Regions from separate parts of the Arthrobacter sp. CMU6 genome, predicted to be linked through region 2. Evidence: riboswitches for the same ligand, from Rfam matches in the RefSeq annotation. Region 2 holds a riboswitch; the other holds the start of a gene.
The links. Region 2 has a riboswitch for thiamine pyrophosphate ahead of AC5RWD_RS03415 (ECF transporter S component). Riboswitches for the same ligand answer to the same signal wherever they lie in the genome.
Positions count from the first base shown of each region.

Region 1: another riboswitch for thiamine pyrophosphate. It lies ahead of thiC (phosphomethylpyrimidine synthase ThiC); the one in region 2 lies ahead of AC5RWD_RS03415 (ECF transporter S component).

Region 1 is NZ_JBNHFL010000026.1:53,655-58,724, forward strand. Features, by position in the region: gene ffh (signal recognition particle protein) at 1-382, shown strand, start outside; gene AC5RWD_RS17390 (alpha/beta fold hydrolase) at 440-1,174, shown strand; gene thiC (phosphomethylpyrimidine synthase ThiC) at 1,276-3,108, opposite strand; TPP riboswitch at 3,104-3,211, opposite strand; gene AC5RWD_RS17400 (amidohydrolase family protein) at 3,307-4,389, shown strand; gene AC5RWD_RS17405 (VOC family protein) at 4,468-5,070, shown strand, end outside.
Region 2 is NZ_JBNHFL010000003.1:189,002-194,071, forward strand. Features, by position in the region: gene AC5RWD_RS03400 (FGGY-family carbohydrate kinase) at 1-526, opposite strand, end outside; gene AC5RWD_RS03405 (transketolase family protein) at 519-1,490, opposite strand; gene AC5RWD_RS03410 (transketolase) at 1,487-2,365, opposite strand; TPP riboswitch at 2,658-2,799, shown strand; gene AC5RWD_RS03415 (ECF transporter S component) at 2,870-3,490, shown strand; gene AC5RWD_RS03420 (ribose-5-phosphate isomerase) at 3,572-4,066, shown strand; gene AC5RWD_RS03425 (6,7-dimethyl-8-ribityllumazine synthase) at 4,228-4,680, shown strand.

The DNA.
Region 1 (5,070 bases), on a different contig from region 2:
CATCAACGGCTCCCGCCGGGCCCGCATCGCCCGTGGCTCGGGCGTGCACGTGTCCGAGGTCAACGGGCTGCTGGAACGCTTCGCGCAGGCCCAGAAGATGATGAAGAAGATGGCCCAGGGCGGCGGCATGCCGGGTATGCCCGGGATGCCAGGCATGGGAGCCGGCGGTGCCCGCAAGGGCGGCAAGAACGCGCCCAAGAAGAAGGCCCGTTCCGGCAACCCTGCCAAGGCGGCCCAGGAGCTGCGCGAAGCGGAGGCCAGGCGGGCCGGGGCATCGAAGGCAGTGCCCACCGGGGCAGCGTTCGGCCAGCAGTCGGCCGACTTCGATCCGTCCCAGCTGAACCTGCCCAAGGGCTTCGACAAGTTCATGGGCGGCAAATAGGGCGCACCGGTGATGTCGGCCGGCGCCGATGTCAGACCGCTGCCATAAGGTTGGGTCATGTATAAGCAGCGGGTAGTGTTCGTCCACGGTGCCGGCAATTTCGGCTCCGCGGCGTGGCCGCGCCAGCACGGCATGGCCCTGCAGTACGACGCCCTGTTTCTGCGCCGCCACGGCTTTGACGCCGAGGCCGAACCGCTGGAGACCGACTTCGCCGAGGACACCCGCATTGTGCTGCGTTCGCTGGCCGACGACGGGTGCGGCACTGCCGGGGGGCACGTCGTGGCGCATTCGCAGGGCGCCATCGCCGCGATGATGGCCGCGGTCGAACGCCCGGACCTGGTCTTCTCGCTGACGCTCGTGGAACCGGCCTGCCTGTCGCTCACCGCCGACTTGCCTGCCACCGCCGCGCACCGTGCCCTGATGGAGCCGCTGTTCGAAGTCAGGCACCAGCTTGGCGACGACGACTACGAACGCGAGTTTTTACGCCGTGCCTTCGCCGCCGACACGCCGGAGCCCAGTACCCCCGAGGCGAAGCGGGCTGCGCGCCGGCTGCGCCTGCAGGCAGCACCATGGCAGGCGCCGCTGCAGATCGTGCCTGGTGTTCCCACTCTGGTCCTCACCGGCGGTTGGGAGCCCTTGTACGAGGAAATCGCCGGGTACCTGCGGGAAACGGGCGCCCTGCACCGCATTGCTGCGGGCGGGCACCGGCCCCACGACTCACCGGAAGGCGACCGCTACATCAGGTCGTTCATCGCCGAGGTCAGCCGGCGGCAGCAGCCTAGGGCATCCTGAGGGACAGGGCATCCTGAGGGACAGGGGCCCCCTGACAAACCTTCGGGACACCCCGCCCGGCCAGCCCCCAATGCCGGCCGGACGGGAACTCCCAAAAGCGGTCAGTTCCGGGCTGACTCCGGAAGCCGAAGCTCAGGCAGGTACACCTTTCCGCCCGCAGCGAGGAATTCCTGGCTCTTCTCGCGCATTCCCTCCGCCATCTCGGCGAGGGCGGCCTGCGCCTCGGCGGAGCCGTACTCGTTCCGGATGTCCTGGCTGATCCGCATGGAGCAGAATTTGGGCCCGCACATCGAACAGAAATGCGCCGTCTTGGCAGGCTCCGCCGGCAGTGTCTCGTCGTGGAAGGACTCGGCCGTCACCGGGTCCAGCGACAACGCGAACTGGTCGCGCCACCGGAACTCGAACCGGGCCTTGGACAGTGCGTCATCCCGCTCGTTCGCGCCGGGGTGCCCCTTGGCAAGGTCGGCAGCGTGGGCGGCGATCTTGTACGTGATGACGCCGGTCTTCACGTCGTCCTTGTTCGGCAGGCCCAGGTGTTCCTTGGGCGTGACGTAGCACAGCATGGCGGTGCCGTAGCGGGCGATTTCGGTGGCGCCGATGGCCGAGGTGATGTGGTCGTATCCGGGGGCCACGTCCGTAACCAGCGGTCCCAGGGTGTAGAAGGGCGCACCCTTGCAAAGCTCCTGCTGGCGCTCAACGTTTTCACGTACCAGATGGAACGGGATGTGCCCCGGACCTTCCACCATGACCTGCACGTCGTACTCCCAGGCACGCTGGGTCAGCTCGGCCAGCGTGTCCAGTTCGGCAAACTGCGCGGCGTCGTTGGCATCCGCCGTCGCGCCCGGCCGGAGGCCGTCTCCCAGTGAGAAGGCGACGTCGTACTTCGCGAAGATCTCGCACAGTTCGTCAAAGTGGGTGTACAGGAAGTTTTCCTGGTGGTGGGCAAGGCACCAGCCGGCCATGATCGAGCCGCCGCGGGAAACAATACCGGTCACGCGGTTCGCCGTGAGCGGCACGTACCGCAGCAGCACGCCGGCGTGGATTGTCATGTAGTCCACACCCTGCTCGCACTGTTCGATGACGGTGTCGCGGAAGATTTCCCAGGTGAGTGCGTTCGCTTCGCCGTTGACCTTTTCCAGGGCCTGGTAGATCGGCACCGTGCCGATCGGCACGGGGGAGTTGCGGATGAGCCATTCGCGTGTGGTGTGGATGTCGTCTCCCGTGGACAGGTCCATGACCGTGTCAGCGCCCCACTGGGTGGCCCACTGCAGCTTGTCCACCTCCTCGGCAATGGAGCTGGTGACGGCCGAGTTGCCGATGTTGGCGTTGATTTTCACCAGGAAGGCCTTGCCGATGATCATCGGCTCCGATTCCGGGTGGTTGATGTTGCTGGGGATGATGGCCCGTCCGGCTGCGAGTTCGCTGCGGACCAGTTCCACATCGCAGTTTTCGCGGAGGGCCACGAAACGCATTTCTGGGGTGATGATGCCTTGCCGGGCATAGTGCATCTGCGTCACAGTCTTGCCTTCCACCGCACGGCGGGGCACCGGCTTGGCGCCCTTCCATTCAGCGGAGGCCGCGCCACGGCGCACGGCCGACTTGCCGTCGTCGAGCAGATTCCGTTCACGTCCGTGGTACGTCTCGGTGTCTGCCCGTGCCGCAATCCATTCCGAACGGAACGGCGCGAGGCCCACCACCGGGTCGCTGCCCGGACCCGCCGTGCGGTAAACCCGCAGCGGAGCGTTCTGCTCGCCGTTAGGTGAAGGCTCCAGGGCGATTTCCGTTACCGGAACCCGCAGGCCGTCCCCCTCCAGATACGCCAGTGAATGGGATTTCAGTGACTGCGTGGTACTTCCGGCGGCTTCACTCTGGGCTGCACTGATTTGGGCTGAATCAATTTGGGTAGGGGTCAGCTGTGGTTTCTGGGTGCTCAATTTACTGCTCACTTCCTTCGCCGGCATTACCCGGACAGGTTCAACGGTCGCAGGCTGCACCAGCCTGATCTCAGCCCCTGCAGGGGCACCCGTGTGGTCGTAGACGAAGCTACCACACGCCGGATTGTGCCCGTCTACCGTGAAGCCCGCGCCGGAAAGGTCAGGATCCCGGTGGCGGGAGCCGATTAGGCTGGAAGCATGGCGTACATCATCGAATTCAGCGGACCCGTGCTCACTGCTGCGGACGAGGAACGCCGCGGGCTCTGGGCCGTGGACGGGAAGCTGACGTTCAATCCTCCGGGGCAACGGCCGGACGCCGTCCTGGACGGCTGGGTCCTGCCCGGTTTCGCGGATGCCCACTGCCACATCGGACTGGGCCCGGGCGGTCCTGTGGACGACGACGTCGCGTACCGCCAGGCCATCACGGACCGCGACGCCGGCACTCTCCTTGTCCGGGACGCCGGGGCCGCCAGCGACACCCGGTGGCTCCAGCAGCGCGCCGACATCCCGCGGATCATCAGGGCGGGACGGCACGTGGCCCGGTCCCGCCGGTACCTGAGGAACTTCGCGGTGGAAGTCGAGCCGGAGGGCCTCGTGGAGGCGGTGCGCAAGCAGGCGCGGGAAGGCGACGGCTGGGTCAAGCTGGTGGGGGACTGGATCGACCGGGCCGCCGGCGACCTCGCGCCATCATTCCCGGCCGAAGCCGTGCGGGACGCCGTCCGCGCCGCCCACGACGAAGGGGCGAGGGTCACGGCGCACTGCTTCGGCGAGGACACCCTCGATGACATGCTGGACGCCGGTATCGACTGCATCGAACACGCCACCGGCCTGCTGCCACGGCACATTCCGCGGCTGGTCGACCAGCAGGTGCCGATCGTGCCGACACTCATCAATATCGCCACCTTCCCGGACATCGCCGCCCAGGCCGAGCCGAAGTTTCCGCGGTATGCGGAACACATGCGCGCACTGTGGGACCGCCGTCGCGAGCGCATCCTGGAAGCCTACGAGGCCGGCGTCGACATTTACGCGGGAACGGACGCCGGCAGCGTGATCCGCCACGGCCGTATTGCGGACGAAATCCTCGAACTTCACGCCGCCGGGATTCCGGCGCCGGCGGCGCTGGACGCGGCCTGCTGGCGTGCGCGCCGCTGGCTGGGGGCCGACGGCCTGGCGGAAGGGGCGGCCGCCGACGTCGTAGTCTGCCGGGAGGACCCCCGCGCCGTGCCGGAGACCATCCGGAACCTTGCGAATGTGGTGCTTCGGGGAAAGATCGTGCATTAGGAATAAATTGAAGCTTCAAGTAATTTAGAGATGTAGAGGCCGCCGAAATCCGGTGGTCCGGACATTCGGGAGTATTCAATGACAGCAGCAGACAGCAGCCAGGACTTGCTTCCTGCCGACCTCACCATGGGCACCGTCATGCTCAAGGTGGGCGACATGAAGCTCATGACCGATTACTACCAGCGCGCTCTCGGCCTGGATGTCGTTGCCGAGCAGGACGGCGGCCTCTACCTTGGCCGGCGCACGACGCCGCTGGTGCACCTTGCTCCCGCTCCGGGCCTCACCATTCCCGGCCGGGGCGAGGCCGGACTCTTCCACACGGCGCTCCTGTTCGAAGAACAGTCCTCGCTGGCCGCCACCATTGCCAGCGCGGCCCAGTACGAGCCGCAGTCCTTTGTGGGCAGCGCCGACCATCTGGTGAGCGAGGCGTTCTATTTCACCGACCCCGAAGGCAACGGGATCGAGCTCTACTGGGACCGTCCCCGCGAGGCCTGGTCCTGGGACGGCAAGAATGTAGTCATGGACAGCCTGGCGCTGCCGCCGCAGAAGTACCTCCAGGAGCACCTCACGCAGGAGTCCGTGGAAGGCCAGCGCGGCGCCGACGCGGGGGTGGGGCACGTCCATTTGCAGGTTGGTGACGTCCAGTCCGCCCATGACTTCTACGTCGGCACCCTGGGGTTC
Region 2 (5,070 bases):
TCAGCAGCCAGGAATCGACGGTTCCGGCCGCGATTTTCCCGGCCTTGCTGAGGCGGCGGTCCGGGTCAGCGTCATCGAGCAGCCATTGGATTTTCAGGGCTGAGAACATCGGGTCGATCGGCAAGCCGGTGGACCGGCCAACCAGGTCGCCTGCACCGTCGCCGATCAGGTTCTTTGCCTGCTCGGCGGTGCGGCGGTCCTGCCATCCCAGAACCGGCCCCAAGGGCTGTCCGGTTTCACGGTCCCAGATCATTGCTGACTCGCGCTGCGTGCTCACACCCAGACCCAGGACTGTGCCGTCCAGTCCGCTGAGGCTGTCGGCGACTGCCTTAATTACACTGTCGCGTATGACGAGCGGGTCCTGTTCGACCCACCCGGGTTGGGGGTGCTGCTGCGTGAGACTAACCTGCGCCCGGGCGATGATTCCGCCCGAGCCGTCCATGACCAGGGCCTTCGTTGCGCTCGTGCCTTGGTCCACCGCAACAACGACGGCGGATCCGGCAGGTGCAGGGGCCAGGTTAGTCACGGTTCAGAACCTCGCGTGCTGCCGCGGCGATATGGTCGGCGGTAAGGCCGAAGTGGTCCAGGAGGAAGGCGGTGCTGCCGGTCGGAGCAAAGTGGTCTTTCAGGCCGAGGATGCGCATCGGAACTCGGGCACCGTCCTCCAGCTGGCCCACGACGCTGGCTACTGCGGCGCCAAGGCCGCCGGCGACGTTGGCTTCCTCTGCGGTGATGATTCCGCCGGTCTGGCGGGCGGCATCCTTGATGGCGTCCTCGTCGAGGGGGCTCAGGTAGGTGGCGTTCAGGACTCGTGCCGAGACGCCCTCGCCGGCAAGCGAGGCAGCGGCCCACAGCGCCCGGGACACTTCGGTGCCGGTAGCGATCAGGGTTACGTCGGTACCTTCACGGGCAACGACGAATTTTCCGCGTTCCAGCCCGGCATTGTCCTCGGAGACGTGCGGAACCTTGAAGCGGCCCACACGGATGTAGGTGGGCCGCGGGTCGGCCACGGCGTTGCGCACGGCGGCGCGGGTCTGTGCTCCGTCGGCGGGAACGACGATGTCCAGGCCCGGTAGTGCCCTCAGCCAGGAGAAGTCCTCGACGGAGTGGTGGGTCGGGCCGAGTTCGCCATAGGCCATGCCCGGGCTCATGCCGCACAGGATGACCTTGTGCTGGCTGTAGGCCACGTCTGCCTTGATCTGCTCCAGGGAACGACCTGTCAGGAAGGGTCCCGCTGCGCACACGAAGGGAATGAAGCCGGCGTTGGCCAGACCGGCGCCGACGCCGACCATGTTCTGCTCGGCGATGCCGACGTTGATCAGCCGGTCCGGGAACTCGTCACGGAATTTGGTCAGGTTGCTGGAGCCGACTGAGTCGTTGCACACGGCGACGACTCGGTCGTTGGTGCGGGCCAGCTTGATGAGTTCGTCCGCGAAGTCCTGGCGGTTGTCGAACGTGGGTGCGTCGGTCTGCACGGTTGTTGTCGTCATGACAGCTCCTGGAAAGCCTGAAGGGTTTGTTCTTTGGACGGTACTTTGTGATGCCACTCGACGCGGTCTTCAATGAAGGAGACGCCTTTGCCCTTGACGGTGTTGGCGATGATGGCGACGGGGGAACCCGTGGTGGATGGGCTCAGTGCCTCGATGAGTTCGTTGTAGTTGTGGCCGTCGACGATCCGCACTTCCATGCCGAAGGCGGCAAGCCGGGCATCGAGCGGGTCCAGTCCGTTCGTTTCTTCCGTCCGCGCGCCCTGCTGGAGCCGGTTGCGGTCAACGACGAGGGTCAGGTTGTCCAGCTTGTGGTGGGAGGCCGACATCAGCGCCTCCCAGTTGCTGCCTTCCTGCATTTCACCGTCGCCCGTGACGACGAAGACGCGGGTGCCGGTACCCAGCAGCTTGGCACCGATTGCCGTGCCGACGGCCACCGGGAGGCCATGGCCCAGCGGGCCGGTATTCGTTTCGACACCCGGGACCTTCACCCTGTTCGGGTGTCCGTTCAGCGCCGACAGCGGCGCCATGAAGGTGTCCAGTTCTGAGACCGGGAAGAAGCCGCTGTGCGCCAGGGTCGAGTACAGCGCGGCTGCACAGTGGCCCTTGCTGAGGATGAAGTGGTCGCGGTCTTCCTTGCGGTGATCCTCGGGATCGACGTTCATGACAGCGTCAAAAAGCACCGTCAGGATGTCCGTGACGGAGAAGTCTCCACCGATGTGCCCCTGGCCTGAGTCGGAAATCATTTTCAGGATCGAGCGGCGGGTGGTCTGGGCACGCTCGTGCAACTTCTTGGAGCGGAAGTCGGCGTCACCGGCCAACACCTCTTGGCGGAGGGACCGCCAGGATGCGGCCTGGGAAGCATCTGCAGTTAACATTTTGCATATCCATTCAGTAGTGACTGTATGTGAATCCATGTTACCCACCCCACAATTCGAGTGTCAATAGACGGGGTGGAGGACAGGTTCCCAGCGGAGCATCCTCAAGGATCGCCTCAGTGGCAGTGGTAATCGACGCAGGCTGGAGAGTTCTTGCGGCCGGCAGCGTGTGGGCTTGCCGCTCTGCGGGGGCTGGCGACATTCCTAGGGCGTACCGTTGAGCTGACTGGACGCCGCTGTGGTTTCGGACGCACGAACGTGTATAAATGGGACCAGCCCACCAAGGGCAGATTCATTACGACAGGGGAGCGCCGCCGTCGGGCATCACTGGCACAGCCAGGAAGCCGCGGGTGGGCGCTGAGAGTGCGGACAACCGCAGACCCTCGAACCTGATCCGGCTAGTACCGGCGCAAGGGAGTCGAGTTCTCAAAGTGTCCGGCCGCAGGCACCCCAAAGCCAGCAGCCGGGGAGCGCTTTCCCCTCCTGATCCTCAGGAGGACCATCATGACAACAGCAACAGCTAAAAAGTCCGGGTACAACTGGCGCGTGGCCGACATCGTGGTGGCGGCGCTGATCGCCGTCGCCGGAGGTGTCATTTTCTGGGCCTGGTCCCAGGGCGCCAACCTCATCTCCGCACCACTGAACGCGGTCTACCCGCCCCTGACCGGCCTGTACGCCGGCGGCTGGATGATCCCGGCGGTGCTGGGCATGCTCATCATCCGCAAGCCCGGTGCCGCGCTGTTCTGCGAAACGGTGGCAGCCACGGGCGAGCTGATCATGGGTTCGCAGTACGGCACCACGGTGCTGATCTCCGGCGTGCTGCAGGGCCTGGGTGCGGAGCTGGTGTTCGCCGCGTTCCGGTACAAGAAGTTCAACCTGCCCGTCTCGCTGCTGGCGGGTGCCGGCGCCGGGCTGTTCTGCGGCCTGAACGACTCGTTCGCCCCGTGGGGCTGGAACATCGCCTACGCCGCCGGGGACAAGCTGGCTTACATCATCTTCACCGCCATCTCCGGCGCCATCATCGCCGGCGCGCTGTCCTGGATCGCCACCCGCGGTCTGGCCAAGACCGGCGTGCTGAGCTCCTTCGCGTCCCGCAAGGCAGCCACAGAGCCCGTATTTTCCTAAATCCCTGGACCAGCAAGACTTCCCGCCGTACAGCCGGTCGCATCAGAGGGCGCCCGCTCAATTGAACAGGAATCAACAACTGTGACTTCACCCAATGACCTTCCCCGTGTCCATATCGCCACCGACCACGCCGGCATGGAGCTGAGTGCCCACTTGGTCAAACACTTGTCGGAGAAGGGTTATGCCGTCGTGGATCACGGACCCAAGGAATACGATGCTTTGGACGACTACCCGGCGTTCTGCATCACTGCAGCGCAAGCGGTGGTAACGGACCAGGAAGCGGGCGTGCACGCTCTTGGCATCGTCCTGGGCGGTTCCGGGAACGGGGAGCAAATCGCCGCCAACAAGGTCAAGGGGGTGCGGGCAGCCCTCGCTTGGAACCACTCCACCGCCACGCTGGCCCGACAGCACAATGACGCCAATGTCGTGGCAGTGGGCGGACGCCAGCACAGCGTCGAGGAGGCCGCGGCCCTGATCGAAGCCTTCCTGCAGGAACCCTTCAGCAACGACCAGCGCCACATCCGCCGCATCGGAAAAATTGCCTCCTACGAGAACACCGGCGAAGTGGTTGAGTAACTCCTGCTAGACCCTGGCGGTGCCCATGGAAGGGTGCACCGCCAAGAGCTCCTCCGGATCACTGAGTCCGCGTCCCGCCCCGCTGCCTGGACACATATGCGCCGAGGTCAGTATCAGCATGAAAGAATCCTCCAATGACCTCCCAAAGAAAGGAACTACCCTTGTCACCTCTGGACACTTCCTCCTTCCGCGTAGCGATTGTTAGCGCCCAATGGCATGCTGACATCGTTGATCGCGCCGTCGACAGCTTTCAAACGCGGCTCAAGGAACTTGGCATCACCAACGTCGATGTCCACCAAGTGCCCGGGGCCTACGAAATTCCGCTACTCGTCCGACGGCTCGCAGCGTCCGGCCAATACGACGGCATCGCCACCTCTGCCCTCGTAGTTGACGGAGGTATTTACCGCCACGAATTCGTCGCACAAAGTGTCGTGGACGCCCTGATGAGAGTGCAACTGGAAACGGACGTACCGGTATTCTCCGGTGTCTTAACTCCTCACCATTTTCACGAGCACGAAGAGCATCGCAACCAGTTTTCCCAGCATTTCGTGACCAAGGGGAAAGAACTGGCAGACGCTCTCGCCTCAACTCTTACAACGTTGGCGTCCCTGTAAGTCTGACTCTGGCGTAATATCCGCCATCAGCCTCCAAACTCGGAAGGGGCGCGGGCCTCCCGTTGGAGCTTCTGCCGAGTTAGCGATGGCGGCGGTGTCACCATGCGGGGCGATGTTTGGCCGATATAAGGCGTTATGGAAAGGCTTCGGGTCACCAGAACGTCCCTGGGGGACGTACGGTCATGCCAGAAAATACGTGACCACTGACCTTGGCCAAGAAGGGCCGTCGGCCAAAGACAAGCGTGCCGATCAATCGTTGGGCAGCCCCCCTTGTGAAGGCCAGCGTGACATAACATCGGCTATCGTGTCCAAATCCTTAGGCTTAGGCTTGATCTGGAATGTTTCCAACTCCTAGGGAGCCTGTCAGCACACTGCTGAAAGGCTCCCTAA